4 regions of the Saliniradius amylolyticus genome follow, and region 4 is predicted to be linked to each of the others. Evidence: predicted binding sites of a transcription regulator. Region 4 holds the regulator's gene; each other region holds the start of a gene.
What was found. The regulator FNR, encoded in region 4, switches genes on or off when oxygen is low (the NO sensors DNR and NnrR bind a similar motif). The targets are predictions, from matches to a motif close to TTGATCTAGATCAA.
Positions count from the first base shown of each region.

Region 1 (7,783 bases), 710 kb from region 4:
CCTGCAACCGCTGGCGAGTAATGCTGGCGTTCAACTGGCCGCTGCTAACGCGCTCGACCTGGTGATGCCGCCACAAGGCCCACAGAGGAAACAGCAAGGCCGCCAAGGTCAATACACCAAGAGCTATCCAAAAGGCTGTCATTGTTCCTCCTTATCCAGAAGCTTATCGGCCTCACTGAGTATGTCCTCTGATATCGCAGCCTGCCGACGACGTCGCACAACCAGAGCCATTATCGCCAGCAAAATAAAGCCTACTGGCAGCAGCCATAGCAAAGATGTCAGTGGCGTTACCGGCGGCTGATAATAAACAAAATCGCCATAACGCTGTTTCATATACTCAATAACTTGCTGCTTGCTCTGCCCCTGTTGTACCAATTGATAGGTCTTACGCTTTAAGTCTCTGGCCACCATGGCATTGGAGTCGGCAATATTCTGGTTCTGACATTTAGGGCAGCGTAACTCTGCGCTCAGCTCGTTAAAAAGCTGTCTTTTGGCAGGATCTTCAAAATGGAATCGCTCCTGCTGCGCTGTCGCACCCAGGCTTAGCAGCATCAGAAGTACGCTAAATAGTCTCATTGCTGTTGTAACTCCTGATAGAGCGGCTGGATCTGGTTTTGCCATACCCGCTCATTCACATCGCCGATGTGATGCAGGCGCACCACGCCCTGCTTATCGATAAGGAAGGTTTCCGGCGCACCGGTAACGCCCAAATCCAACGAATACTGCCGCTTCTCATCGAAGATATTAAATTGATAAGGATTACCCAGCCGTCCAAGTGTCTGGCGGATATCCTGGCGCATTGCCGTTAAGCTCTTGCCGCCAAAATCCGGGTCCATATCCGCTTCGTAGTACAGCCCAACAATGCGTACGCCCTGCTGGCGCAGCTCGGTTAAATACGGCAACTCCACCGCGCAGGTGACACACCAGGTCCCCCAGACGTTGAGCAGCGTCACCTTACCGGCGAACACTTCTGGGCCATAACGCACATTATCGTCCATCACGTCGGGTAAATTAAAATCCGGTACCGGCTGACCGATTAGGGTGGACTGCCGTTCTCTGGGATCGGAGAACAGCCCCGACAATAAAAACACCGACACCAGCGCAAACAAGCCCAGCGGCAGAGCAAATAAGGCAATCTTCTTCATGTTGTGGCCTCCGTCGAACGCTTGCCTTTCACTTTCACCCGGTAGCGTTTATCGCTCATGGACAGTAAGCCCCCCAAAGCCATCAGGATGGCGCCCCCCCAAATCCAGCGAACATAGGCTTTAACATAAATCCGCAGTGCCCAGCTGCCATCGTCAAAGGACTCGCCCAGCGCTACATAAAGATCCCGCGTCAGGCCCACATCTACTGCCGCCTCGGTCATAGTGTTACGCTGAACCGGATAGAAGCGTTTTTCCGCCTCCAGATGACCGATCTGTTGATCATCCCGAAAGATATCCAGCTTAGCCACATTGCCGCTGTAATTAGGCCCTTTTAAAGACTCGACACCATTAAAACGAAACTGATAGTCCTGCACCATCAGGCTTTGACCGGCACTCATCCGTACATCGCGCTCTTCGGAATAATTGCTCACCCCGGTAATACCGATAAGCATCACCGCAAAGCCCAAATGCCCCAGCACCATGCCCCAGTGACTGCGGGTCAGCTTAGTCAGCCCCGCCATGGGCGAGGCCTGATGACCAATGCGTTGATAAATTTCCTGAATGGTGGCGAGCATCACCCAGAAACTCAGCGCCAGTCCCAAAATGGCTAAGTAAGACACCGGTTCGTTGCCAAAGCCAATCAGCAGTGCCGCGACCAGACTGATTCCTGCAGCCAACAACAACTGATTCTTAAGCGCCCCTAAAGGCTGGCGTTTCCAGCGACTCAAAGGCCCGATAGACAGCAAGAATACGAAAGGCACTATCAGGTAGGTAAACATCTGATTGAAAAAGGGGGCACCCACCGAAATAGAACCGAGCCCAAGTTCCTTATGTACTAAGGGTAACAAGGTGCCAAGCAACACCACCAGGGTAGCGGCCGAAAGCAGAATATTATTGCCAATCAGCATGGTCTCACGGGAAATCAGCTCATAACGGCCCACACTCTGCAGAGCCGGTGCTCTTAAGGCGTAAAGCAATAAAGAACCGCCGATCACCAACACCAACAAGCCCAGAATAAACAAGCCTCGGCTTGGGTCACTGGCGAAGGAGTGCACCGACACCAAAACGCCGGAGCGCACCAGGAAGGTTCCCAAAAGACTCAATGAAAAGGCAGCAATGGCCAGCAGCACCGTCCAGGACTTAAACGACTTTCGCTTTTCAGTAACGGCCAGAGAGTGCAATAAAGCCGTGCCCACCAGCCAGGGCATAAAGGAAGCGTTTTCCACCGGGTCCCAGAACCACCAACCGCCCCAGCCCAGCTCGTTATAAGCCCACCAGCTACCAAGGGCGATTCCCAGCGTCAGAAATACCCAGGCCGCCAGTGTCCACGGGCGTGACCAGCGTGCCCAGGCCGAATCCAGCTGGCCTGAGATCAACGCGGAGATGGCAAAGGCAAAGGCCACCGAAAAGCCCACGTAGCCCATATACAGCAGCGGCGGGTGAATGATCATGCCAAAATCCTGCAACAGCGGATTGAGATCACGGCCATCCACAGGGAAAAACGGCAGTAAACGTTCGAACGGGTTGGAAACGGTCAGCATGTATAAATAAAAGCCGACCCCCACAAGCCCCAGAACCCCGATCACACGCGCCACCATGGCTGCCGGCATCACTCGACTGAACAGGGCCACGGCCACCGTCCAGATGGAGAAGATCAGCACCCAGAGTAGAAACGAGCCTTCATGGCCGCCCCAGACCGCAGTGACCCGATAGTACCAGGGCAACTGAGTGTTGGAGTTTTGTGCCACATAGGCGAGGGTAAAATCATGGGTTAAGAAGGCGTAGGTTAAACAGGCATAAGACAACGCCGTAAACAGGAATGCCCCCACCGCCAACGGCTTGGCTGAGGCGATCATAGTATCATTACCGGATTGCGCTCCCCACAGCGGATAAATTGCCATCAGCAGGGTTAAAAACAGCGCCAGCGCCAGTGAATAGTGTCCAAGCTCAGCGATCATAAACGGCTCTAATAACTGGTATTTTCTGAGGGTTTAACGTGCTTAATGCCTTTCATGGCTTCAGCCACCTCGGGCGGCATATATTCCTCGTCGTGCTTGGCCAGCACCTCTTCGGCTTCGATCACATCACCTTGTTGTAAGGTGCCGGTAGCGACGATGCCTTGTCCTTCACGAAACAGATCCGGCAGAATGCCTTGATAGCGCACAGTGACTTTAGGGCCGGTGTCCATCAAGTCAAAGCTGACAGCCAGCGAGTCCGGGTCACGTTCAACAGACCCTTCCACCACCAGCCCACCTACTCGAAGGCGCTGACCTGGCTGAGGCTTAGCGCCATTTTTGCCCTCGACGATTTCAGTGGGCGTATAGAACAGATCGATGTTCTGATTGAGTGCATACAACATCAGGCTAACGGCCCCAGCCATCACAAGGACGATGGCGCTCACGGCTATCAGACGTTGTTTTCTTCTCGGGTTCACTGTCCACTCTCCTGCTGTTGTCGATACTGCTTAATGCGCTGCTGACGCTGCAACTCTTTTTGTACCTGGCGACGCAATTGACGACGGCTCCAGATGCCCTGGCCCCAGAGCCAAAGCATTAGCCCCACACCCGTACCAAAAGACAACCAGACAAAAAAGCCATAGCCGCCCATCGCCCAAAACTCACTGAAAGACGCAAATGCCATCTTAGTCCTCCTGCCCCTGAATCAACTTCACCACCCAGGGCCGGTGGATCTCACGACGCAAGATCTCATTCTGCAGCCGGTACAGACTTGCCGCCGCTACAAATAAGCCCAGTCCCAGCAACGATAATAACAGCGGCCACAGCATGGCATTATCGATGGAAGGCTTGGCAAACTTAGTGATGGTCGCCCCCTGATGCAAGGTATTCCACCATTCCACCGAGAAATGGATGATGGGCAAATTAACCACGCCGATCAAAGCCATCACCCCCGATGCCTTGGCTCCCTGCTGCTTGTCATCAAAGGCGTTGTACAGCGCCATCACCCCCAGATACAAAAACAGTAAAATTAACTCGGAGGTCAGACGCGCATCCCACACCCACCAGGTACCCCACATGGGCTTGCCCCACGCGGCCCCCGTAATCAGGGCAATCAGTGTCATGACCGCCCCCACAGGGGCAATCGCAGCGATGGCCATGTTAGCGGTGCGTATCTGCCATACAAGCCCTATAAAGGCCGCAATAGCCATGGCTGAATAGGCGCCCATAGACCAGATGGCACTGGGCACATGCAGATAGATAATGCGAAACGAATCGCCCTGCTGGTAGTCGGCTGGCGCGAACGCCAGCCCCCAGATAAAGCCCACAAGCAATATCAATAAAGACAAACCCGCCAGCCAGGGCCACAATTGGCCACACAGTTGATAAGCTCTGTCCGTTTTTGCGTAAGGATGTAGCCATTTCCACATCAGTTCTGACTCACTCTTAAACCATAAGCTGTAGCAAAAGGCATCAAAGCCAGTGCCAGTAATAACAGGGCCCCCATAATGGCAAGCTGTCCCGTGTAATCCAGTTGCATGGAGGCGGCATCGACCGCCGAGGTGGCAAAAATTAACAGAGGCACAAACAGCGGTAACAGTAACAGGGACAATAGAACCCCGCCCCGCTTAAGGCCCAGGGTCAAAGCCACACCACCGGCCCCCACAAGACTTAGCAGGGGCGTACCGATTAATAAGGTAAGCAATAAGGCCCAATACATGTGCGAAGAGAGATTGAGCAACAACGCCAACAGTGGCGAAATCAGCAACAGCGGCATTATAGTTAATAGCCAGTGAGTACTTACCTTCACAATAACCAGGACCGATAAAGGAATCGGACTGAGCATTTGCTGTTCTAACCAGCCATCTTCAAAATCATCCCGAAACAACCGCTCCAGCCCCAGCAAGGACGACAGCAAAGCCGCAATCCAGACAATACCGGGAGCCAGCTTCTGTAACGTTTGCGGACCTGGCCCCACGGCCAATGGAAACAGGGTGATAACCAGAATAAAAAACACCAGAGGCTGAGCCAGCTCAGAGCGCTGCTGATAGGCCAGACTCAGTTCACGCGCAAACACGGCGTTAAGCCCACGACTCATAACTGATACTCCAGTTCTAACCGCTCCAGCGAGTGGGACAACGACAGCGGCTGATGAGATGTCACCGCAATCATGCCACCATGCTCAAGATGCTGCTGCATACGCCGTTCCACCAAAGCAATTGCATTACGATCCAAAGCGGTGAAGGGTTCATCCAGGACCCACAGAGGAGCACTTTTTAACCAGAGTCGCGCCAAGGCGATACGCCGCTGTTGTCCGGCGGAAAGCTGTCCGGCAGGCAGGTCTTCCAGCCCGACCAGGCCTAAACGGTCGATCACCGGGAGGATATGTTGCTCATGAGCCACTTCGTGAATACGGCACCACTGTTCCAGATTTTGTTGGGCACTACAGAGGCGATTCACGCCGGGCTTATGGCCGATATAGATCAAGGATTGATGAAAGCCACACGGGTCATCGTCTATGGGGCTGTCATTCCAGCATACCCGTCCGCTCTCAGGCATCGAGAGGCCCGCCAGTATGCGCAGTAAACTGGTTTTCCCTGCGCCGTTAACCCCGGCGATTTGCAGAATTTGCCCGGGCTGCAACCGCAGACTCAGGCCCTCAAACAGCACCCGATCACGTTTAACGCAGGCCAAATTGTCAGCGGACAAAGACGCCAAGCTCAGTACTCCAGCACAGGCAACTACGGTGCCTTAAAAGTGGGCTAAAAAAACGGCGCCAATGATACCACAGCCACCCCCCTTTGCCAGATCTCGTGTTGTCGTCCTCGCCGAGTTATAGTTGATGATGATCAAAGGGTTCCTAATTCATAAGCCAGCGAATATTGCCGATAACAATCTATGAGCGACCTACGCCTGACACTGCCACAACTGAGCCTCCAGATGACCACCCCGACCGCATTGGGCCGGGGGCAGGATCTCAGTGGCCTGCAACTTAAAGTAAAGCTGATGAACGATACAGCCATCACTTTTATGGCGTCCAATCAGCCCATTACCGTAGCCAGAAGTCAGGTTAGCGGGCAGTTACAAACCGGCCAGCAGTATCAGCTGCAGCAGATAAGCGCCAACCAGTATGGTTTGGTCGCCCAAGCTACCAGCACCCGGGACCAGGTGCAGCTCCTATCCAAGAGCCTCTCCTCGAGTCTGTCAGCCAAGGTCATGGCTGCCTTTGCCAGTCAGCAACCGGGTCCCCTGACCTTAAATGGCACGGTGATGGAAAGTAGCCGTCAGCAGCTCAGCATAAAACTGTCCTCAGGTCAGCACATACAACTACCAGCCCGACCGGAACTAAGCGTAAAACCCGGCGAAGCGGTGAAGTTAGAGCTGAAACAAGTACAACAGCAGTGGCAGCTTACGTTGACGTCGGCTAAATCGCAGCAATCCACCAGACTGCCACTTCAGCCTCAACAGGCAGCCTCATTGGCACCAGTCTTAGTCAGTGGGGAATCGGCAGCAACACTCTCCAAGACTCAATTACAGCAGTGGCAGCAACAGCTGCTGATAAAATCCAGTAAACAGGAGCTAGGGCAGCTGTTACGACAAAGCCCATCGCCACAAATCAAACTCAGTTACGCCGAGCCGGGCCGCCTTCAGGCTCGCTGGTCTTCTCCGGCCAGTCCCAGCGCCACTTTGAGGCTGGACGATCAAGGTATTAAGCAATTAAAGAGTCTGGCCCGGCCAGAACCGATAGGCATCAAGGCGCCCGAAGCGGGCGACAAGCCACCGACCGGACTGAATATCAGCCGTATTACGCCCAGGCCCGAAGTATTACTCAGCGAGCAAGGCTTAAAACTTAGCCCTCAATTACCGCCTCGTCCGCCCTCTCCCATCGTGAATCTGGCGCAACAGGCCGATGCCTCGACCCGTCAACAAATCGTGGGCTTATTAAGGCAACTGCAGAGCCAGCAGAGTTCGCCGGCCGAGGGCCTGAACCAACTCCAGGCCACTTTAAAGGGGCTGCCAAAGAGTGGTGAACTGGGTGGCTTAATGAATAAAATTAGTGAGCAGCTCAACCGTAGCCTGCCACAGGGCAGCCGGGATGACGCTCAGCAACTCCGGCAACTGCTGACTCTCCCTGCACTGAATATAACGCCCACCCAACTGACTACCCCGACCAGTCAGAGTGGCTTTATGGGCGGGCTGGTCACCTTATTGCAGATCGCCTTGAGCGCGCGCATGACTCGCCATCGCCCTGAGCAAGGAACCAGGTTAATGGAGGGACTCAGTCAGTTAATACAAGCTCGCGGTGAGGCCAGCGCTCCGACTGCGGGCTCCCAGCTTCCGAATCTGAATAACTTTGCCCAGCTTGAGCAGCGTCATCAACTGATAAGACAGCTCAGCAGCCTGTTAAACCAGCACCCAGGTAGCAAGATTGGCGCGGCCGATGCCGCCATTCAAGGACAGGAACTGTTTCATTACACCCTGCCACTGGGCAGCGCGCCTCATCGCGACGCAGAGCTACTGATTAAGCGGGAAGATCTTCCTGAGCACAATAATCCGGAGGAGTCGACGGGCGAGAAACGCTGGAACTTAACGATGAGGCTCACTATTGGCGAGGAACAGGGGTTATTGGCAAAAGCCAAGTTGTACCGACAGGAGTTGGAGCTGCACCTTTACGCCGACCAG
Region 1 covers NZ_CP029347.1:857,673-865,455, reverse strand. Annotated here, with positions in the region: gene ccmI (c-type cytochrome biogenesis protein CcmI) at 1-142, opposite strand, end outside; gene HMF8227_RS04070 (cytochrome c-type biogenesis protein) at 139-576, opposite strand; gene HMF8227_RS04065 (DsbE family thiol:disulfide interchange protein) at 573-1,145, opposite strand; gene HMF8227_RS04060 (heme lyase CcmF/NrfE family subunit) at 1,142-3,103, opposite strand; gene ccmE (cytochrome c maturation protein CcmE) at 3,112-3,579, opposite strand; gene ccmD (heme exporter protein CcmD) at 3,576-3,785, opposite strand; gene HMF8227_RS04045 (heme ABC transporter permease) at 3,787-4,530, opposite strand; gene ccmB (heme exporter protein CcmB) at 4,530-5,198, opposite strand; gene ccmA (cytochrome c biogenesis heme-transporting ATPase CcmA) at 5,195-5,818, opposite strand; gene HMF8227_RS04030 (flagellar hook-length control protein FliK) at 5,999-7,783, shown strand, end outside.
Region 1: ccmA (cytochrome c biogenesis heme-transporting ATPase CcmA) is a predicted target of FNR. The motif match lies at 5,940-5,953, and genes of this name have one in related genera.

Region 2 (7,783 bases), 1.5 Mb from region 4:
AGCAGGCCCAGATCGCGCATTTACAGGCCTTTGTGGATCGCTTTCGCGCCAAGGCCTCCAAGGCCAAGCAGGCTCAAAGCCGGGTCAAGCAACTGGAGAAGATGGAAAACCTGCTACCGGCTCACAGCGACAGCCAGTTTGATTTTGAATTCTTCAGTCCGCCCAAACTGCCTAACCCGCTGGTGGCGATAGACGACGTGAAGGTGGGATATGGCGATAAGCCGATATTGGAACAGGTACAGTTGAATCTGGTACCGGGTAGCCGTATTGGTTTGCTGGGGCGCAATGGGGCAGGAAAGTCCACGCTGATTAAGCTACTGGCCGAAGAAATGACTCCGCTTGATGGTCACTATACCACCTCGGCGGGACTAAAGATCGGCTATTTCGCTCAACACCAGCTTGAGACCTTGCATATTGATCAGTCGCCACTGGAGCACATGGTGCGCTTGGATCCTAAGGCCACCGAGCAGTCACTTCGGGACTATCTGGGAGGTTTTGGTTTCCACGGCGATCAGGCCGTTGAGCGTGTAGCGCCGATGTCCGGCGGTGAAAAGGCCAGATTGGTACTGGCTCTCCTTGTCTATACAAGGCCAAATCTGTTGTTATTGGACGAACCGACCAACCACTTGGACCTTGAAATGCGCCATGCGTTGAATATGGCGCTGCAGGGCTTTGAGGGGGCTCTAGTACTGGTATCTCACGATCGTCACCTGCTTTCCAGCGTCTGTGACGATTTTTATTTAGTCGATAATGGCCGGGTGGAGCCTTTTAAGGGCGACATCGAGGACTACCGGCGTTGGCTTACCGAGTCTGTAACAGTCTCTGCTTCTCAGAAAGGTACCGGACCCAAGCGGGACCGTAAGGCAGAAAAGCGTCTGCAGGCTGAATTCCGCCAGCGGACTCAGCCGCTTCGCAAGGCCATCGACAAGCTGGAAAAAAAGATGGAAGTCGCCAGCGCCGAGTTGAAGCAGATTGAAGAGCACCTGACCGATACCACTCTTTACGAGGAGGAGAATAAGACTAAGCTTAAAGAACTACTCGAAAAGCAGAGCAACGCCAAATTGAAACTGGAAGAAGCCGAACTCGATTGGTTAACCCAGCAGGAACAGCTGCAACACATGGAGCAAGAGTTTGAACACGAACTGGCAGGTGGATGATTTCTGGCAAGTCAGCCTGGACTGGTATCAGCAAGGGCAGCGTCACTTTCTGGCGTTGCAGGATAAGTATGGCCTGAATGTCAATCTGGCACTGCTTTCGCTTTATACTGCTAAGCATGGCTATGTGCTCACCGAGCAGAATTATCACCAGCTGGTGGAAGCACTGGAAGGCACAGAAAAAATTCTTTCCCCCTTGCGCCAGCTTAGGCGCAAGACAAAAGCCATGGATAGCGGTGCTTATAAAGATATGAAAGCCGCCGAGCTGGCTCTTGAGCGGCGTCAGCAAAGTGCCTTATTGGTGATGCTAAAGCACCTCGAGGTTGAGCGCGGTGATGGACACAGCAACCTGGCTAACTATTGTCAAAGTCAGGGCGTCTCTGCTCCCAAACAGCTCGAGTCTTTGCTGGCACTGATTTAGCGTGCGTTTGCCCAGCCTTCTGGAGCATGATGCTGGCGGTACCCGCTTTTCATAGCCAAACCCACCGAAGTTTGACACCGGTCAAATAACCCTACTCATACAGGGGTAAAATGGCGTCATTATCCTTAAACGGAGGTCGCTATGTTAGAGCTTATATTCAATGATCCTGTGGCTTGGGGCTCCCTGCTGGGCATCGGTGTTACTGTGGCTATTTGCCTGTATTACTTATATTTGTTTTTGCATAAGGTGCATCAGTCAAACAAGCACTCCTGATATGGGCCGAAATCCATATCAGGAGCTGCTGACTAAGCAAAAGGTGTGATCAAGGTGGTGGAATCCCCGGCGTACTCCGCCTCTGGGTGGTACTCATGCATCATGGTCTCAATATTTTTGGCTTCTTTGGCATGTACATCAATCATAAGTAAGTACTTACCATTATCTATCTCATGGGCGTACTTGCGCAGATGATAGTTACGTTTGTGCATGCCGTAGAGACCGCCACACCAGGCGCCAAAGCCACAGAATACGACAAAGGCAAAAATGTAGGCAGCGGTTGGCAGTTGGGCGCCCAGATTACTCATGTTAAGAGCCGTTAATGCAATGGCCCCTATCACCAGGCCTATTAAAAATCCTTGTTCACCTGAATGCACCATATCATTCTGCTGGTAGATATTAGCGGAGTGAATATGCCGTCGATGCAGGCCATTCTCATCCTTGCTGACCACATGAAAGTTCCAGTCTGAGATCCCGGCTTTGTGCAGATCCCGGGAAATTTGCTCGGTATTGTCTAAGTGATCCACTAAAAAATACAGTCGTCTCATCATACCCTCCTGTGAGGTGAGTGTAGACTGTATAATTATTGTACAAATGTGAGATTTTCGCGAAGAATCAGTCTGCCATGACGGTGGTTTTCCTTATAATGAGTCGAATGTTAGTGCCAGATTGTCGAAGGGAGAGACATTGACTCAGCCAGAGCCAGAATATGGACAAATAAAACAAAGTGATTTCTACCCACCCTGGTGGGCGCGCAATCGTCATGTGCAGACCATCTTCCCACGCTTCTTTCAGCGGCGGCGTCAGGTGGCTCTGGAATGGCAGAATTTGGATCTACCGGATAATGACTTTGTAGAACTGGCCTGGACACCTAAGCCGGATGACAATGCTCCGCTGGTGGTGTGTTTTCACGGACTGGAAGGGTCCGCCAAGAGCCACTACGCCAACGACATGCTGGCCAACCTTTTTGAACAAGGCTGGCAGGCAGTGATGATGCATTTTCGTGGCTGCGGACGCCAGTTGAACCGCACTGCACGTGCTTATCACTCGGGCGATACGCAAGATGCGTTATTCCTGCTGGACTGGCTTCGTAAACGCTTTCCTTCCCGTCCTCTGGCCGCCATGGGGTTTAGCCTCGGCGCCAATATGCTACTCAAGTTATTAGGCGAAAATCCCAATTCCAGCGGTATTCGCGCGGCCGTAGCAATCTCACCACCGTTTAAGCTGGCTGAATGTGGTGAGGCGATCCAAAGCGGTTTCTCGCGATTGTATCAGCGCTATCTGATTAGAAGTATGTGCGAGCGTACCATGGCCCGGATGCGAAGTGTGGATCACGGTGACAAGCTAACCCTTAGAGATCGTGAAATTATGGGGCTTAAGACCTTTCGTGACTTCGATCAACGAGTAACGGCACCGCTGCACGGCTTTAGCAGCGCCGACGATTACTATCGACAGTGCAGTTCGGTGAGCTATCTGAAGCGCATTAAGCAGCCTACTCTTATCCTGCATTCCAAAGACGACCCCTTTATGAGCCCAAGTGTGGTGCCCAAGGTCGAGGATTTGTCGCCTGCAGTGACTCTGGAGCTCAGTGAGAAGGGAGGTCACGTGGGCTTTATGCAGGGCGTGCCCTGGCGCCCGCAAATCTGGTTGCATGAGCGAGTCGCGGCGTTTTTCAGGCCTTATCTTGACTCAGTGACTTCGGCCTGAACTTCTGCCGGCAATAGCGGCCGATCCCCATCAGACTGATGGCAATCCAGAAGCATTCAATGATCACTGAGGCCAGGTTAAAGTTAAACCACAGAGAGATCATCAGCAGGCAGGCTCCACCTAGATTGATCAGGGAAAAGGCCAGATCCTCGGCCGTCAGGCGACCGGATTGAATCAGAAAATAGCCCAGCACCACCAGAGCTGTACCCAGAGTGCCTACAATATCGTGCCAGTAAAATTCCAAGAGTCCTCCTGAGGCCACAAGGGCCGAATGCGGCTCGGATTATACTCTAAAGTTTACCAAAGTCAGGATCATAAAAGGCATAGCTATAGTTGCAATCCCTTTCGTAAGATTGCTAGTGTTGTATTTATTAGAGCCCCTCCTGAAGTCAGGGGTAGGAAATATGGAATTAAAATATAACAAAAGAATAGGAGTTAAGGATGAGGCACCGAAAGTATCTTTGTGTTCTGTGGGTATTCCCTCTCTATTACAGCATCCCTTCTTTAGCATCAACCTGCGGTGAAATAGTTCAGACAAAGGTTTGTACTGACTATACAAAATTCGCTTCAGATGGCACCACATGGACAGGGACTACATGTTGGTATGAGAATGAATATGAGGACCATGCATGCTACGAAGAAGGAGGGACCGATGATGGCGGTAGTGGGAGCACCGGAGGAACGGGTGCTGATAATGACTCTTCTTACCTAGGTACTCCAGTCGATAATGATGCAGATGGTCAGTTAGATTGCTGGAAAGATGTTGTAAAAGACGGGGACTATCATTTAGACAGTGGAGATGACTTTGGTCATAGAATAATTGATGGGCAAGACGATCACCATAAGGGGATTGATATTCAGGCAACTCTTGGCACTCAGATATATTCTCCTGGTTATGGAAGAGTTAGAAGTACTGCGCAGTCAACAGAAGAAAGTCCGTATAATGGTGCTCATGTGCGAATGCGGTATACAACGTCTGATGGTATAGAATATGAAGCTGTAATGATTCATATGAAAAAGGACTCAGTTATAGTTAACAGGGGAGACATCGTTAAGCCTGGACAATTAATAGGTGAAGTCAATAGCACGGGGCAAAGCTCAGGAAATCACTTGCACTTTCAAATATACAGGATATACGAAACTGAAATAGAAAAAGGAAAGGTAAAAGAATCAAAGAAAGCGGTTGATCCAGTCTCACGAATGGGAGACGAGCAATGTACAAAACAAGGAGTGGAGTAATGAGTAAGTTTTTTTCTGGGATTTTATTAATTGTTATTTCTGTGAGTGCTTATGGGGCCAGCCTCAGTCATGAAAAGAAAGATCAGATTCTGAGCTCCTACTTGATGGAGGAGGGGGGGTTTTCAGTTCTAGCAAGAGAAAATGGGAAAGGCTTGTTAAAAAAATTTAATAAGGAAGGGGAGGTAATTCATGAGAGATATTTACCATGGGTGCCTACTCACTCTAGCTCTAATGACTTGAGTGAATATGTTTTGGTAGCAAGCTTAAACAGGAATGGGCATAGTGGCGTTGATGAAGCGCTCCTTATAGCTGTTGACGGTAGAGAAAGACGCTTTACTAACGTCCAAAACATTAAAAAGATTCCTGGAAAAGGAGGAGTTGTGATCATGACAGCTCACAATACTGATAAGACTCAACTCACCTTTATTAACTCCAAAGGTTTAACGGTAAAAGAGGTAATACTTGAAAGGTTATCAGGCCGTAAGCAATTCATATCAGTCTCCCCTGAGATGGAACGGATGTCTTTCAATGGATACTTCCCAGATTGCTGTAGTGTCAGCGTCACGGAACTCATGCATGGTGACAACTTTGAACAATCTATAAGTTATCGCTTTGATGGGTTGCCTATTTACCAGCATCTACAGGTTGGTAACGGGGTGTCCGTTATAAATGTTGATAAAAAGCTATTGGCTTTTGGCTCAAATGAAAAGTATTGGAGCTTTTCGGAATTCCCCGTCTATTCAGTTACATTATCTGACAACGGCCAATACCTACTCGTAACCAGTGATATTCCTAATCGCTATGCGGTTTTGAAGCCGAATGGTGAGGTTGTTTTATCCAGTGTTAATAATAGGGTTCTCTCCAAAATAAAAGGCGTGCCATACGCGATTAATGGTAATAAATTAGTATATAGGAACGAGCATAATGGGGGTAAGACTTTCTTATCTCTTGTTAATGGAAAAGTTGTCGGTAGTCATAGTGTTGCAAAAGGAAAATTATTGAGATTTGATGGTGAGTACGGCTTGGTTGTTGCTGATGGTAAGTTGATTAGGAAACGTTTGATTAAATAGAGAGTTTCACTGTATCAGTGCTCCTAGATTCAACTAATAACTGAGCTTAGCCACTATGATTATTCCTATCGACCAACTGGCATCCCAGACGCTGGATAATATTATCGAGGCCTTTGTGCTGCGCGAGGGCACGGACTATGGTGAGCAGGAGGCCAGTCTGGAGCAGAAGAAGCAGGATGTGCATCGGCAGCTGCAAAGCGGCAATGTGCTACTGGTATATTCGGAGCTGCATGAATCGGTGAATCTGGTGCCTAAGGATCAGTTTGAAGAATAAAGAGTTAAAACGCCCCGGCACAAGCCCGGGGCTTTTTGATTATTCGGGCTGGAAACGCACCGAGAAAGTGGTGGGTACTGTGGGCGAAATGCTGCTAAGACCGGCGATTTCCTGCAGCTTTTTGATGCCATTAGTCAGGCTATAGTTGACCGCACTAACCACTATAGGCGAGACGGTGCTGGCCTGCAGACTGCCATCGGCAAGACGAGTGACAGTTACATGAACCTGAAGGTCACCTTGTTGGCTATTGAGTGACAGCTTTCCATTAATCCTGGTGGTCAGACTCTCACCGGCTTCCAAAGCTAATGCCGCATCAGGTACCTGAGCGGTAAAGGTGGCGTTAGGGAACATCTTAAACAGGTGCTCCTGCATACGGCGATCACGGATGTCGATATTGGTATTAACCGAACTCAGGTCTATGACCACCTTAAGCTGACCTTCGTCACTTAAGCGACCCGTCAGGCTTTCGAAACGGTGAGTTTCGGTAATGGTGTTATTTTTGGTAGACAAAAAGTGCAGGCTGGATTGTTGTTGATCCAGAGTCCAGGCCGCCATGCTGGAGGCCGAGAATAGCAGGGCCGTTGCCAAGCTAAGAGTTTTCATAAGGCTCCTCAATATTGTGTTGAATGATTTTTTGCCAATCGACATCGGGGTCGCCCAGCACCACAAAGTCCGGGTTGATAAGTGAATTACGCCGATTATAGGTAAGCGGTTCAAAGTTGGCCGCCAGCACCTGGCCCCCGGCCTCGGCTACAATGCATTGTGGTGCGCCCGTGTCCCACTCGCCGGTTACGCCGATACGTAAAAATACATCGGCTTTCCCCTCGGCCACGAAGCACGCTTTTAGCGAGCAGCTTCCCAGTGGCAGAGTGGCGTACTGGCGTTCAGAAGATAAACTGTTCATCACCTTTTCCTGAGCCTGGCGGCGACTGATCGCGATGATCACCTTGGACTCAGACGGATCGTCTAAGCGGCGCACATTAATCGGCTGAGTCTGCCCGTCGGCCTGCTTAAAGGCACCACTGCCCTGACGCGCGAAATAGAGGGTATCGCCGATGGGCCAGTAGATAACCCCCAGTACCGGCTGGTTGTCTTCCACCAAGCTAATGTTGATGGCAAAGTCGCCACTGCGGGCGACAAACTCCTGAGTGCCGTCAATAGGATCAATCAGCCAATAGCGCTGCCAGTGCTCCCTTTCACTGAGTGCCCCATTGTTTTGCTCTTCCGACATGATGGGGATCTGAGGCGTGGCTTCAAGTAACCGGTGACAGATAATCTCATTGGCGCGAAAGTCGGCGCTGGTCACCGGTGACTGGTCGGCCTTGGTGTAACTTTTGAAGTCCCCGCTTTCATAGATACGCAATACCTCCTGGCCAGCCTCATAGGCGGCGTCTTTGGCTATATTGAGCAGGGCATCGAGGGGCATGGGCATTTACCTCTGTCGTAGCCAGCGCTCAATCATCAACAGAGCGCAGGTGCTGCGGGCTTCGGAAAAGTCTTCCCTGTCGAGCAGGGCATCCATTTTGTTCACTGGCCATTTAACGACTTCCAGGGGCTCGGGTTCGTCGCCGGGGAGACGTTTCGGGTAGAGATCCCGCGCTACCAAAATGGTCATGGATGCGTTAAAAAAGGCCGGAGCCATGCT
Region 2 covers NZ_CP029347.1:96,767-104,549, forward strand. Annotated here, with positions in the region: gene abc-f (ribosomal protection-like ABC-F family protein) at 1-1,157, shown strand, start outside; gene HMF8227_RS00490 (TIGR02444 family protein) at 1,132-1,575, shown strand; gene HMF8227_RS00495 (DUF3149 domain-containing protein) at 1,717-1,848, shown strand; gene HMF8227_RS00500 (hypothetical protein) at 1,881-2,399, opposite strand; gene HMF8227_RS00505 (hydrolase) at 2,536-3,555, shown strand; gene HMF8227_RS00510 (CBU_0592 family membrane protein) at 3,521-3,799, opposite strand; gene HMF8227_RS00515 (M23 family metallopeptidase) at 3,997-4,794, shown strand; gene HMF8227_RS00520 (hypothetical protein) at 4,794-5,864, shown strand; gene HMF8227_RS00525 (YheU family protein) at 5,920-6,138, shown strand; gene HMF8227_RS00530 (YceI family protein) at 6,178-6,741, opposite strand; gene cysQ (3'(2'),5'-bisphosphate nucleotidase CysQ) at 6,728-7,564, opposite strand; gene nudE (ADP compounds hydrolase NudE) at 7,571-7,783, opposite strand, start outside.
Region 2: HMF8227_RS00495 (DUF3149 domain-containing protein) is a predicted target of FNR. The motif match lies at 1,647-1,660, and genes of this name have one in related genera.

Region 3 (7,783 bases), 970 kb from region 4:
CCACGACCAAACTCCATTTTGAAAGTCGATGTAAAGTCCTTTTCATACTCACCTCTTTACTGCGGTTTGTGAACTAGCCCGCTAATCTAGCAAAGCCGATCCCGGCTGTATAGATTCTACCCGCTGTTACTCGTTGCCCTTGTTGTAAGGGGTTTCCTCATCCAGCTTATCCAGTTTACGGCTTAAGTGCTCCGGCGAACTGGTATGGCGAGCCAGCCAGTAATACATGGTCGGAACAATATAGAGCGTCATGAAACTAGCCAATAGCACGCCACAGAAAATCACCATACCAATCACCATGCGACTTTCAGCGCCTGGCCCTGAAGCCAGCACCAGAGGTAAGGAACTAAACACGGTGGTAAAGCCGGTCATAACAATGGGCCTCAGGCGATGTTGCGCAGCCTTAAGCAGCGCCTGTTCAAACTCGAGTCCGGCATCCCTTAACTGATTGGCGAACTCGACAATAAGAATGCCGTTTTTAGCCGCCAGGCCAATCAGCATGACCATCCCAATCTGACTGTAAATATTCAAAGACATATCTGACAAATACAGTCCTACAAAGGCCCCCAGTAAGGCCAGCGGCACAGTCAGCATAATCACCCAGGGATGCACCCAACTCTCAAACTGAGCGGCGAGGACTAAATAAGTCACGGCCAGTGCGAGCGCAAAGATAAACACAATGGAGTTACCGGATTCCTGATACAGCTGGGATTCGCCCTTATAGTCGACCGATATCCCTTCGGAAACATGCTGATCCACAATGCCATTTAAATACGTCAGCGCCTCACCCAGGGTGTAGCCATCGGCCAGGTTTGCGGTGATGGTAATGGCCCGCATGCGGTTGAAGCGGTTCAATTCCGCCGAGGTGGCGCGTTCTTCAAAGGTCAGCAAGTTGCTCATGGGCACCAGTTCACCGCTGCGTTGGGAACGCACGTAAATATTATCGATACTCTTCGGCGACCGATAATCCGCCTTCTCACCTTCCATTATGACATAATACTCTTGGCCTCGGTCCAGATAGGTAGAGACCCGCCGCTGGCCGAGCATGGTCTCCAGAGTGCGGCCGATATCACCAATGGACACACCTAAATCCGCCGCACGGTCCCTGTCCACCTGCACCATCAACTGTGGCCAGGTTTCCTTATAATCGCTGTCCAGTCTCAAGAGGTTGGGATTTTCGCCCGCCTTCGCCAATACTTTATCTCTGGCCGTTACCAGTTCTTCATAGGTATTACCCTGAAGCACAAACTGCACCGGCCGCCCGAAGCTGCCGCCCAAAGGATTCGGCATAATGGCAAAGGCGCGAATGTCGGGTATGGACTGAAGCTTTCCATTTATCTCATTCATCAGCTCAAAAGTGGAACGCTCACGTTCGTCCCAGGGCACAGCCCCTACAATCGCAATGCCCGCGCTACCACCGAACCCCGGGGTACGCACCAACACCCGATTGACCTCGCCCTTATCGATGTAAGGCAGTAAGGTCTGCTCAATCTTCTTGAGGTTACGGCTATTACTTTCGAAGCTGGCACCCTCAGCAGCCTGCATCAGAATAAAGAAGCTACCGCGGTCCTCTCTGGGTACGTATTCACTGGGCAATTCTCTGACCAGACCATAGACACCCACAATGCAAGCCAGGATCAGCAAGGCGCTGATAAGCGGTTGATGCAGGTTACGGCCGACCGAGCTCACATAGGCTTGTTCCAGTTTCTTAAAGCCGTTATCGATCATACTGCCAAACCATGACCTGCGTTCGCGCTTCTGCAAAATACGCGAGCTCAGCATCGGCGACAGAGTCAGCGCCGTGAAGCTGGAAAACGCCACCGCTGCGGCGATGGCAATGGCAAACTCAGTAAACAGTCGGCCAATGTTACCCTGTAAGAAAACCAGTGGCAGAAACACCGAAATCAACACCAAGGTCGTTGCGATTACTGCAAAGCCGACTTCACGAGCGCCCCGATAAGCGGCCAGCAACGGTGGCTCACCCAGTTCGATGCGTCGGGAGATATTTTCCAGGACCACAATCGCGTCATCCACCACTAAGCCGATGGCCAATACCATGGCCAGCAAGGTCAGTAAGTTGATGGAAAAGCCCAAGACATAGAGCACCATAAAGGCCGATATCAGCGACACTGGCACCGTCACTGCTGGGATAAGGGTAGCGCGCACATTGCCTAAAAACAGATAGATAACGATCACTACCATCATCATGGCGATGCCTAAGGTTTGGTAGACTTCATTGATGGATTCTTCGATAAAGACGGAAGAATCATAGCTGGGCACAATGCGTATATTGGGTGGCAGGTTTTGTTGTAGCTGCTCTACCGCCTTTCTGGCCTCACGGGCCACCTCCAGGGTGTTGGCCTTGGATTGTTTGACAATACCAAGTCCCACCATGTTTTTACCATTGCCCCGAAACTCGGTCTCGTCGTCCTCCGAGCCACGTTCCACCCGCGCCACCTCGCCGAGCTTGACCAGATATCCGTCATCTCCGGCCTTGATGGTCATATCAGCAAAGTCGTCCGGAGTCATAAAACTGCGCTCGACTCGCACCTCAAAGTCCCGGTCTTGGGACTCTATCTCTCCGGCGGGCAATTCGACATTTTCAGAACGAATCACCCGCTCAATATCCTGCACCGTGATATTACGCGCCGCCATGGCGTTACGGTCCAGCCAGACCTTCATGGCATAAGTGCGGCCACCACCGATACGCACCCGGGCTACGCCATTAACGATGGCCAGACGGTCGACAATGTAACGATCGGCGTAATCGGTCAGTTCCATCACCGACATGTTGTCGCTGCGCAGGTTATACCAAACCACCACATTCTCATCGGAATTGGATTTAAACACCTCGGGCGGGTCGGCCTGTTCCGGCAGGTTATTCAGCGCCCGGCTGACCCTCTCACGGACATCGTTGGAGGCAGCATCGATGTCTCGTGACAGCTCAAACTCAATATTGATGGACGATCTTCCGTTGCGGCTGCTGGAAGAAATATTCTTTATGCCCTCAATGCCACTGATGCGATCTTCCAACAGCTGAGTAATTCGACTTTCCACAATCGATGCCGACGCGCCAGGGTAATTGGTATTGATGGAGACTACCGGACGGTCCACATCCGGATACTCGCGCAGCGACAACATGGAAAACGCCACCACACCGAAAACGATCAACAGAAGATTAATAACAGTGGCAAAAACCGGGCGCTTAACCGACAGATCCGATAGCAACATATCAGCGCTCCAACACCGAAACTTCTGTTCCGTCACCCAGCTTCAGAGCGCCTTCCACTACCACCTGCTCGCCAGCGTCAAGTCCGTTTATCACCTGCACCGTACCGGGCTGTCGATAACCCAGCGTCACCTGACGCTTGGACGCTTTATTATCGTCACCGACCACATACACAAACTGCTGCTCCTGAATTGGCACGATGGCTTTTTCCGGCACCGTTAAGGTATTGATCACCCGCTTTTGAAGGTTAATTTGCAGCAGCATACCCGGGCGCAACTTTAGATCTACATTGTCGACCAGGGCCCGCACCTGAACCGAGCGGGTCACCGGATCCACCCTGGAATCGATACTTTTGATGGTGCCTTCAAACGTCTCCCCGGGATAGGCCACCGAACGGGCGATCACCGTTTGCCCCCCGGCCACATCGGGCAAGTATGCCTCGGCGATATTGAAGTCCACTTTAATGGGTGCCAAATCGTCCAGGGTTGTAATGATATCACCGGGCTTCACCAAGGCACCGGGACTAACCCGGCGAATCCCCAACCGACCCGCGAAGGGCGCGCGTACCTCCAACTCCGCCAGATTGGCCTGAGCCACCTCCAGCTGTGCTCGCAGAGCGTTTACCCTAGCTTCCTGTTCATCCAGTAGCTGTCTGGAGGCAGCATTCTCCCTTGCCAGATTCTGGACTCGGGCAAACTGTCGCTGCGCTTCTTCCAGATTGACTTCAAGCTCATTAACTCTGGCTTTTTCCTCACGATCACTAAGCTTAACCAGTAGCTGTCCGGCCTGAACAAGCTCGCCGTCATCGAAGGCCACTTGCTGCACAATTTCACTTTGCTGAGCAGTGATCTCTACCGCTTCGTTCGCCTTTGCCGTACCAAGCGCCTCGATAATGACCACCATCTGCTGCTTGTCCACTGTGTGGGTTACCACCGGCACTGCACCACCACGCCGACCGGACTTCTCTATGCCCGGCTTTAAGTAGAGATAGGCCGACAAACCGGCCACTAAAACCAAAATGATGAGAACGGGAGATATCCGCCATGACTGTGTCATAAAAGTGCCTATTATCAATCCTTAAGCTATGCCGCAGAGACTCTGACTATGGTAAAGTCGTGTCACCATGTTATTGCTACGTTTCAAATTGCGTAAACTGTTCATTGTCTTACTGGGAAGTCTGTTAGCTGGCTGTCATGATGCTCCGCCGGCCTCTCCCATGTGTCGGGTTTTACCCGATCTTCTTGAGCCTAACTCAGGCCCGGCCAGATGCCTAATTAAAGTCGACCAACGGCTGATTGCCATCGGCGATCCTCAACTGGAGCAGCTATACCTGCCAGGCGGTAACAATCAGGGCCGTGAAACCGCTCAGTGCGCGGCGCATCGACACACCTGGCAGCAAACCGGCTTTAACGTGGCAGTGGGTCGCTCACTGGGAGTGAATGACGATGGCGAGCAGGTCTTCGAGTGCTTGCTTAATGACTACCTGGGCGAGGAGTTTCATCAACTGCCTGTCCCTGAGTGGGCTAAGCCTGAAATAGACTCCATGCTGCTGACCGATCCCTTTGAGTTACAGCCACACCAATGGCACAACCCCGATCGCCTGGTGCAGGTGCGCACCTGGTTTAATCAAGCCAGAGCCCGGCTACCGAATCAACATCAAAACTCACGTTAATCAAACTCAGAATGAAAAAAGTCACTCAGTCTGAAACTTCACCGAATTTCCATCACTGACTTTATCAAGCTCTTCGGCAAATTAATGACCAAGCAAGGGATAAAACACCGATAAATCATTAAGATAAATAGATTTAAGGGAATTGCGACAAAAAGAAATTTTGTGGGTAATATTTAACCACGAGTACAGAAAAGTATCCGAGATCAGGGCCTTATGAGGCGAGTTGTTCTCAATAAATCAAAGCCTATGCCTCGGTCTCTTTGCTAAGCACAATAAAGCCGGTTAACTCGCCCCATTGACTCGGTGTACCTCGTCGTCCGCCGGCTCAGGTAACGCCGCCTTTGACTTAGTGGCATACCAGTAAGCCATAAAGTCGGAGGTAATCTTTTGCTCGATCTCAATCGCCTCTTCGGTCGGACAAAAGATGGTGATGGTCACCTCAGTATCCCCTAACTCGGAGGTGGTCACCCTGATTGTGGGATCCGGCCCAGGAATGGTTACATCCAGGCGGTGCTCAATCATGCTGTTATATCGGATCGCCACATCACGGAAATGCAGACAGTGTTTCTTAGCCCGCTCGTGCAGTCGCTCAATAAACTGAAACACATTTACCGTCTGATTACGGGTAATAGTAAAGGTGTGCGTGGCGTACCGCTTTAGAAAGTTAAGATTACGAACAGGCTTAGTAAACAACTGATTATTGGGGATATTAAGAGTCTTACCTGTATAATCATAAGTTGGCAGATACACTTCCTGTAAGGTCAGTGACAGCCAATCCGATTCGACAACCTCACCGCAAACATCGCCCACTTCGACCCAGTCCCCCACACGGAAAACCCGGGTACTGGTCACATATAAGAAACCGGTAAAGCACTGAATATACTCGCGTGTGGCCAATACGATACCGACAACAAAGGCGGCAATGGATAACGCCAAATGCTGCAGTTCGGCAGACCAGATTGCCAACAGAAAAAACACCAGACTCAAGTTGGTAATGTTCTTAATAGCGTTGACGACCGGTCTTTTATCTTGTGCTTTACGCTTAGCCCGGCGGCGAATGCCTTTGATGACCCAACGGCGCACGATCAGGATCAGCATGGCCAGCGTTACCGATAACGCAAGCTTGTACTCCAATACCAGGTCAGATATTTCCTTAAAATCCCACATGCTTACCCCGGGCCGTTAATAATGGCGGCTATGATCCTGTTATTCTGTGAGTTTTGCAAGGTAAGCGAGGTCAAACCAGAAAGCGGCCCAGAGTTTGATCTTAAACAAGGTTTAACCTGCTAGCGGCCCGGTCCCATTCCCTATTGTGATCCAGATCAGTGTTTGTCGGAGCGGCCTGCATAGAATCTTCATCGAACTCACTAACACACGGAATCTTCGATGAAAAAACAACTTACTGCCGCGTTACTGCTTGGCTCACTAAGCTTTGCTTCTCAGGCACAGAGCAGCGACTGGACTCTGCGAGTTCACGGTGCCCATATTTCTCCGAATGACGACAGCTCGCAGGTACTGGGTAATGATGGCGTTGGTGTGGACAGCGCTTCCGGGCTGGCTTTCAGCATCAGCAAAGCCATCAATCGTGACTGGAGTGTCGAGCTCCAGGCGGCGTTACCATTTTCTCATGATATCAACGGCACCGGTGCCATTGATGGTCTGCCTATCGGTGACACCAAGCACCTGCCTCCCACATTAAACGCCTTATACCACTTAAACGACGTTTGGCACCTGGGACTGGGTGTAAACTACACCTTGTTTTTTGATGAACAGACCTCAGATGCATTAACAAACGCCCTCGGCGCTGACAGCACAGCTCTGAAACTGGATGACTCTGTCGGTTTGGCCGCCAAGGTGGGCTTCGATTATCCGCTTACTGAAAACTGGAGTCTCAGTGGCGGCGTTTACTATATGGATATCGATACCGACGCCGACGTCTTAGTCAATGGCGAAGTCGCGACCACTGTGGATGTGGAAATTGATCCCTGGGTCGCTCTTTTCGGTATCAGTACCAAGTTCTGATTTTTTTGCGTGATACTTGTCCCTGCATTGCCGCCGATTTCGGCGGCTTTTTTTATTTCCCGACAGAGCGGGAATGCTAGAGCTCGGCCAAATCCGCCATATTGCCCTTACTCTCCAGCCACGTCTTACGGTCTCCGGCACGCTTTTTCGCCAACAGCATATCCATCAGTTCTTCGGTAATCTCGTTATCATCTACCGTGAGTTGCACCAGCCGGCGTGTATTGGGATCCATGGTGGTTTCCCGAAGTTGGATGGGATTCATCTCACCCAAGCCTTTAAAGCGCTGCACATTGACCTTGCCTTTTTTCTTCTCCGCCTCAATGCGATCCAGCACGCCCTGTTTTTCATCCTCGTCCAGGGCATAAAACACCTCTTTCCCTACGTCGATACGGTAAAGCGGCGGCATGGCCACATACACATGGCCTTTTTCTACCAGAGCGCGGAAGTGGCGCACAAACAATGCGCATAACAAAGTAGCAATATGCAAGCCATCGGAGTCGGCATCGGCCAGAATACAAATCCGGTAATATCTCAGCCCGTCCAGATTATCTGAATCCGGATCAATCCCCAGCGCGACCGAGATATCATGAATTTCCTGCGAGCCCAGCACCTGCGCCGAGTCTACTTCCCAGGTATTCAGTATCTTGCCTCGCAGCGGCATAATGGCCTGATATTCGCGATCCCTGGCCTGCTTGGCCGAGCCACCGGCGGAGTCACCTTCCACCAGAAACAGTTCAGAGCGGGAGCTGTCCTGTGATGAACAGTCCGTCAGCTTTCCGGGCAACGCCGGCCCCTGAGTGACTTTCTTACGCTCGACCTTACGGACCTGACGCATGCGACGCTGGGCATTGCTGATGCAC
Region 3 covers NZ_CP029347.1:597,185-604,967, reverse strand. Annotated here, with positions in the region: gene HMF8227_RS02955 (S41 family peptidase) at 1-46, opposite strand, end outside; gene HMF8227_RS02950 (efflux RND transporter permease subunit) at 127-3,231, opposite strand; gene HMF8227_RS02945 (efflux RND transporter periplasmic adaptor subunit) at 3,233-4,285, opposite strand; gene HMF8227_RS02940 (hypothetical protein) at 4,353-4,901, shown strand; gene HMF8227_RS02935 (mechanosensitive ion channel family protein) at 5,184-6,068, opposite strand; gene HMF8227_RS02930 (OmpW/AlkL family protein) at 6,288-6,923, shown strand; gene parE (DNA topoisomerase IV subunit B) at 7,000-7,783, opposite strand, start outside.
Region 3: HMF8227_RS02930 (OmpW/AlkL family protein) is a predicted target of FNR. The motif match lies at 6,163-6,176, and genes of this name have one in related genera.

Region 4 (7,783 bases):
CACTGCCCCGGCAGAGACACCCAGTGAACAGCAAAGCCTGCTGGACACACTGAGGCTGTATGACTCGCCCGAATTACAGCAGGAGCTGGTTGCTGACGAGGGCAACAGCAAGCAGATACAGCTGACGCTTGAAGGCATCAAGTGTGCGGCCTGTGCCTGGCTGATTGAAAAGCAGCTGTTAAAGCTGGATGGCATTATCCAGGTGGCGGTTAATGTCAGTGCCCATCGGGCGACGGTACGCTGGCAGGCGGATAAGCTCAAGCTAAGCGCGTTACTGCAGCAATTCGAACGTATTGGCTATCACGCTCAACCTTTCCAGCCAGAAGTCCATGAGCAGGAATACCAGCAGGTCGGACGCTCGTTTCTGAAAAAGCTTGGTCTGGCCGGACTCATGTCCATGCAAGTGATGATGATCGCGGTGGCTTTGTATTTTGGTCTGTTGGGCAATCTGGATGAAGACACCAGACACTTCCTGCATTGGGTGAGCCTGGTACTGACGACCCCTGTAGTTGCCTATTCCGGAATCGATTTTTATCACAGTGCCTGGCGCGCTATGCGCGCCAGATCGGTGAATATGGATGTGCCTGTAAGCCTGGCTATTCTTATTCTTTTTAGTGCCAGCGCCCTGGCAACATTAACTCAACAGGGCGAAGTCTTCTTCGAGTCAGTATGCATGTTCATCTTTTTGCTGCTGATCAGTCGCTACCTGGAGCATCGCGCCAGGCATAAAGCCAGTGAGATGTCGGCCAATATTACTCAGTTCATTCCAGTAGCCGCCACCGTCATCGACGATGGCGAGCACCGTCAGTGTCTGGCTCGCTCTCTGACTCAGGGCCAGAAGGTATTGGTGAAAGCCGGTGAAACCATACCGGTGGACGGCCGGATTATCGACGGCAACAGCTATATCGATGAATCCATGCTAAGTGGTGAATTCGAGCCAGTGCATAAATCCACTGGCGATGTGGTCTATGGTGGTAGCCAGAATCAGTACGGAGCCTTGGTGATTGAAGTCAGCCGACCATTAAAGCAAGCCCTGATAAGCCAAATTATGGCGCTACAGGATAAAGCACTAGCCAGTAAACCAAAGGTAGCGCTGATGGTGGACAGGTTGGCTCGTCATTTTGTTACCGTCGTGCTTATCACTGCCCTGTTAACCTTCGTGGGCTGGCAATGGGCCGGACATCCCGATGCGCTTTGGTTCGCTGTGTCGGTATTGGTAGCGACCTGTCCCTGCGCTCTGGCTCTGGCGACACCATCCGCGCTGACGGCAGCCATGGGGGCGCTCAACCAGAGAGGGATTCTGCTAAAACGCTCTGACTTGCTCGAAGGTGTAATAGGCGTACAAAAGGTCGCCTTCGATAAGACTGGCACCTTAACCGAAGGCCACTTTCGTTTGGCTGACATCCATACAGCCCCGGGCTATGATGCTGCTAAGTTAAAATCTGTTGCCGCCAGCCTGGAGGCGTTTTCTGAACACCCCATCGCCCGGGCTTTTGCCGGGCTTCCGCGCGTTCAAGCGGAGCGGGTGGAAGTGCATCCGGGGATGGGCCTAAGCGGGTGGGTCGAGGGGCAGTTCTACCGACTCGGCGCCCCGAGATTCATGCGCCATACCATCAATAGCCCTCTCAAGGACTGTCATATTCTTGTGGAGGATGAGCATCAGGTACTTGGCGGCTTTGTGCTGGAAGATCCGCTGCGGAAAGAAGCTGCTGCGGTAGTGGCTGCACTGCCTTGTGACAGTCTGATTATCAGTGGTGATCACGCCAAGCACGTAGCAAAGGTCGCCCAACAGCTGAACATTCAGCAGTATTTTTCTCAGTGTACACCTGAACAAAAATTACAGCAGCTCAAGCAATTACAGGAACAGAGTAAAGTCATGATGATCGGCGATGGCATTAACGACAGTCCGGTTTTGGCGGCCGCCGATATTTCCGTGGCGGTGGGCGGAGCCAGCGACTTGGCTAAAAATGCCGCCGATGTTATTTTGGTTGGCCGCTCATTGACCGCCCTGCCGGATCTACTGGAACTGGCGAGGCGTTGTCGCAATAAGATTCGTCAGAACATCGCCTGGGCTCTCGGCTACAACCTGCTGGCGATGCCCCTGGCTGTCGCCGGCATACTTACACCCTGGATGGGGGTGATCGGCATGTCTGCCAGTTCCATCATTGTGGTGGTTAACTCGGTTCGTCTGTTAACAGGAGACTCGACCCGATGAGCATTATCTATGTGTTGATTCCTCTGGCAATACTGCTGGTAGCCGTAGCCGTGATGGTATTTTTCTGGGCAGTAAAGAGCGGTCAGTTCGACGATCTGGAGCGTCACGGCTCGAGCATCCTATTTGACGAAGACGACACACCCTCTCAATCAAAGCGCAAACCGAACGACGATGGCCCCAGAGATTAGCCTGCTATCGGCGCTTCTTATCGGTTTAGCCGGCGGTATACACTGCATCGGTATGTGTGGCGGCGTGGTCGGTGCACTCAGTTACGCGATTCCCCGGGGCCGTTCCCACTGGCCCTACGTGCTTGGTTACAACGTCGGCCGGATTGCCAGCTACACCCTGGCAGGCACCTTAGCGGGCGCCTTAGGTAGCACCGCGGGCGCGCATCTTCCTCTGGGACCTTATATTCTTAATACCATAAGTGGTTTATTACTGTTGGCCATGGGTCTGTACTTGGGCAACTGGTGGCGAGGACTGACGTATTTAGAACGGCTGGGAGGCAGAGTCTGGCGGCACATTGCCCCGCTGTCTAAGTCTTTGTTGCCATTTCGCTCACCGCTGGCTGCCTTGCCCTATGGGTTAGTCTGGGGATGGCTTCCCTGTGGATTGGTATATTCCACCTTAAGTTGGTCGGTCGCTTCTGGTTCCGCTATTCAAGGCGCCCAAATTATGCTGCTTTTCGGACTCGGTACGCTACCGACACTCATTGCGCTGGGAACACTCGGTCAGCAACTTCGGCAATGGCTAGGATTTCGGTGGGTACGTTCGACCTTAGCCCTGATATTAGTAATTTTTTCTTTGTGGGTACTTTTAAAGCCCTGGCTAGATTCGATATAGTGTGGAAAGAATAATATCAAGGTATAAAATCCGGTATGTCCAAGTTTTCCAGCGGTACCATTCACTGTCAGAACTGTAGCTTCAGTCAACTCTGTTTGCCCTTCTCGTTAAGTGAAAACGAAATGGCCAAGCTGGATGATATTATTCAGCGTAAACGCCCATTCCAGAAAAACGACACCCTGTTTCAATCGGGTGACCCGCTGACTAACTTATACGCGGTGCGAACCGGGACCTTCAAAACCTATACTGTCACTCCCGATGGTGAAGAACAGATTATTGGCTTTCATCTTCCCGGCGATGTGGTGGGTTTTGATGCCATTCAAAATAGTGCCCACCGCAGTACGGCTATGGCGTTAGAGACCGCCATGGTTTGTGAAATCCCCTACTCCACGCTGGAGAACCTCAGTGGCGATCTACCGCGATTGCGCCAGCAGGTAATGCGCATGATGAGCCAGGAGATTTTCGCCGATCAGGAGATGTTCCTGTTACTGAATAAACGTACCGCCACTCAACGGTTGGCTTTCTTCCTGTCACAGCTGGGTCGACGCTATGGCGAACGAGGCTTTTCGGCAAAGGAATTCAGACTGACCATGACCCGTGCCGAGATTGGTAACTTCCTGGGGTTGACGGTAGAAACCATCAGTCGCCTGCTAACTCGCTTCCAGCAGGAAGGCTTGATCCAGGTGGATGGCAAGCTTATTACCTTGCTGGACCCACGGCGACTGGAACAGAGTGTTGAGAACGTGGCGGCGCTGAAAAACCCCAATACACAAGCGTCCTAGTGTTAAGGGGTTTTTTACCCCTTTAATCATCTTTTTTGATGCCGTAAGAGCCACTCAGCTGCATTTAGCGCAGTCAGTGCGGCTTGTCACCGTAAGATACAGAACGGTGTTCTGGCATTCGCGCTTGCTTGGTTGAAATCACTTTCCCGCTTACGGCGCCTCTGAATTTCTCCTCCGCCCTTGCCCGCAAAGAACACGCCCAATCACCATGGCGACGCCGTTCTTAAAGCTCTCAGGCTTGATCCACCGCAAATTCAGACTATTGGCGAAAACTCCCTTTTGAACATACACTTAATGCCAGTTGTTTAACTTGCTATTAGCTGAGTAAGGTATTTAAAGGATGCTGGATTTCAATAATATTTTGGTGGTGGTCGACCCGACTGTCGAGCAGCAAAAGGCACTAAACCGAGCGGTCGAGCTGGCCAAGAAAACCGGGGCGGACATCACCGCCTTTTTGACCATTTATGACTTTTCTTACGAGATGACCACCATGCTGTCGGTGGAAGAACGAGAAACCATGCGACAGGCAGTGGTAGATGATCGCACCGAGTGGTTGAGTGAACTCATTACCAGCCAGGTTCAGGACGACAGTATCACTGTTAAAGCAAAAGTGGTTTGGCATAACCGTCCCTATGAAGCCATCGTTCATGAGGCTCTGGAACATCAGTATGATCTGATCGTTAAAGGCACTCACCAACACAGTGCACTTAAGTCAGTGATCTTCACGCCTACTGACTGGCATCTGTTGAGAAAATCCCCTGTTCCGGTACTGCTGGTTAAGGATCATGACTGGCGTGATCAGGGCCATATCCTGGCCGCAGTGAATGTGGGTACCGAGGACGAGGAACATGCCAAGTTAAATGACAAAATCGCCACTACTGCCAAGGCTTATGCCGATACACTGAATGCGGATATGAATCTGGTGAACTCCTATCCGGGAACACCAGTCAATATTGCCGTGGAGATCCCTGAGTTCGATCCGGCCAGTTTCAATCAATCGGTCAAAGAGCACCATGAACAAACAATGCGCGAATTTGCCGATAAGCACGGCATCGGTCAGGAACACTGTTTTGTGCGCGAAGGCTTGCCAGAAGACGCGATACCAGCCGCGGCTCGTAATGTGGATGCCGAGTTAGTCGTATTGGGTACCGTCGGTCGCCAGGGCATTTCTGCTGCCTTGATTGGCAATACTGCCGAGCATGTCATTGATGAGTTGGACTGCGATGTACTGGCACTCAAGCCAGATGGTTTCGTCAGTCCCTTAAAGCAATAACCAGCTTGCCATCGCCCCTTTCCAGGGGCGATTTTTTATTTCGCTTTCGCTATAATCGCCGCCCTTATTGTCGGGTCAACCAAGGTGGCGAAATGAGCCAGATAGACACACTGTCAGCCAAGCAGAAATACGACTTCAACAAACTGCATAAACGCTTGCGCCGTGGAGTTGGCAAGGCCATTGCTGATTTTGCCATGATCGAAGAAGGCGATAAGGTAATGGTTTGCCTGTCCGGCGGTAAAGACAGCTACGGCATGCTTGAGATTCTGCGCTCTTTACAGCGCTCAGCCCCGGTGTCGTTTGAATTGATTGCCGTTAACCTGGACCAAAAGCAGCCCGGCTTTCCCGAGCATGTGTTGCCCGAGTACCTCGACGCCATTGATATGCCTTACCATATCGTCAATGAAGACACTTATTCCATTGTTAAGGACAAAATACCCGAGGGCAAAACCACCTGCTCTTTGTGCTCACGTCTGCGCCGCGGGATTCTTTATCGCACTGCCAGTGAGCTCGGTGCCACCAAGATCGCTCTGGGCCATCACAGAGACGATATGATCGAAACCCTGCTGTTGAATATGTTTCATGGCGGGACCTTAAAGTCCATGCCGCCGAAGCTTGTAAGCGATGATGGCCAGCATATGGTGATCCGCCCGTTGGCCTACTGCTCAGAAAAGGATTTGGCCCGCTTCGCGGAGGTCATGGCATTCCCCATCATTCCCTGTAATCTCTGTGGTTCGCAGGAAAACCTGCAGCGTAAAATGATTAAGCAGATGTTGCAGGATTGGGATCAGCGCTATCCCGGTCGCATTGAAAATATGGCTCGCGCCTTACAGCACGTGACGCCCTCCCATTTGGCCGATACTGAGTTGTTTGACTTTGCCAACCTGAGAACGCAGGACAGTCCCTTCGAAGGCGGCGATATCGGCTTTGACGCCCCGGAGCTGCCAAGCGGTGCCCCAGAGCATCGTGATGATGTGCAGATTGTGGAGCTGTCTTAGTCAGACTGCTCCACCCAGGCCGTGATACGCTTGGGCGCCTTTGGCAGGCTTAATTCGCCCCCCTGTTCAGTTAACCAGCTACTCGACAGCCTAATCTGACGGTCATGAACCGGCAGGTCAACAGGCTTGCCATTTAAGGTCACCTCGCCCGGCATTGGAGCGACATCAAACTGCAGCTGAATCCCTTGCGTTCCAGGCATTAAAAACGACAGGAAGCTCCCCATCTCATCAAAAAACACCTGGTACTGCTCAGATAAGGCCCTTAACTCGGCAAGGTCGTACTGCGTCTTGTTATATTCTGGCTTGGCTTCCAGCTGCACTGACATATCACAGTGCTCGGCAGACTCCGTCAATTGCAGTTTTACCTTGGCCTTTGCCATTTTTAAGGCACGCTCTGCCCAAACCGTAAACCGCCCTTCCTCAGTGACGGGCAGCTCGAATTTTTTTTTCTGAGTTACCAGAGTGGCCGATTGGATCTGACACAACTGACCGCCGGTAGAGCGATTATCGAGCAGGCCAAAAGCAAACTGCAGCGCTGGCATGGTGTCGTCGTCCAGCTTACGTACATGGCTGTAGAGACTTTTGTAATCGAGTTCAAGGGTGTTGGCGTTGACGGGGCAGCATAAAGCCGCGAGCACGGGGATAAGTAATATAGAACGCATTAGCTAAAGTATTTCCGGTTGATTCGAATCATCAATAAAAGTTCATCAATATAAGCCTGCCCGCGTTGAGAGTATCGCATCAGGCCTTGTGCCAGGCGCTCGGCCTTGACAGAGCGTTGCAGCTGACGCAAACGGGCGCGGATGGTGCGTAAGTCAGCGTAAGCACTGTTGGTATTGATATTATGCAGATAGGCGGCTACCGCCTGTTCCAGGCTGTCGAACTTAGCCACCTCATGGCTGGCTCCCTGGTTGCGCTGTTTTGGCACAAAGCCACAGCCGCGGCTAAAGCACCACATCCCAAAGAAGTTGTAGCCCTGACGGGCAAAGCGTGAGGTTCCCCAGGCAGACTCATTGGCAGCCTGAACCAAAACCAAAGCTTCTGGGACGATATCCAGCCGTTCGAGTAACGGTGTCAGGCCGGCATCGGTATCAGGTACTGCGACTTCATAGTGTTCAGCGAGTGTCTCCAGTCTGGAATTCTGTATCGGGGTCAGGGTTTCACCGGCTCGCCAGATTTCCCGAACCGCCAACACAAACAAGCGCTGCTCCAATATACGCTCATTTTGTTTTTCAATGACTGGCTGCAGATATTGGAAGAAGGCGCGCTTTTTTTGCTTAACATCACTGAATCGGTCAAAGTCCGGAATTCGGCTGACCGGTGATGGTGCGTCAGGAGCCACAGCATCTGGCTGTGGCGTCTTGGGCCAAAAAGGATACAGCACGGCCGAAACACCAATAACGGTGATCAGAAGCCACTTGGCCCGTTTACGCCAGCGTTTAAGCCTTGAATACGGACTCGCCTTCATTCGAGCCTCCTGAGCCTTGAATATACACTGTAACCCCAAATAACTCGCGGTACAGTACGCCTTTGACATTATAATAAAACGGCAGCACCCAGATAGCCGCAATGCCGAAACTGGCCACTACCAATAACATTAGCAGTGCAAACAGAAAATACAGCGCGATAAATTGTAGCCACAACTGACTCACCGATAGGATTGAGTACCAGA
Region 4 covers NZ_CP029347.1:1,569,041-1,576,823, forward strand. Annotated here, with positions in the region: gene HMF8227_RS07365 (heavy metal translocating P-type ATPase) at 1-2,215, shown strand, start outside; gene ccoS (cbb3-type cytochrome oxidase assembly protein CcoS) at 2,212-2,403, shown strand; gene HMF8227_RS07375 (sulfite exporter TauE/SafE family protein) at 2,387-3,058, shown strand; gene fnr (fumarate/nitrate reduction transcriptional regulator Fnr) at 3,094-3,840, shown strand; gene uspE (universal stress protein UspE) at 4,181-5,113, shown strand; gene ttcA (tRNA 2-thiocytidine(32) synthetase TtcA) at 5,206-6,111, shown strand; gene HMF8227_RS07395 (DUF2987 domain-containing protein) at 6,108-6,773, opposite strand; gene HMF8227_RS07400 (glucosaminidase domain-containing protein) at 6,773-7,579, opposite strand; gene HMF8227_RS07405 (hypothetical protein) at 7,551-7,783, opposite strand, start outside.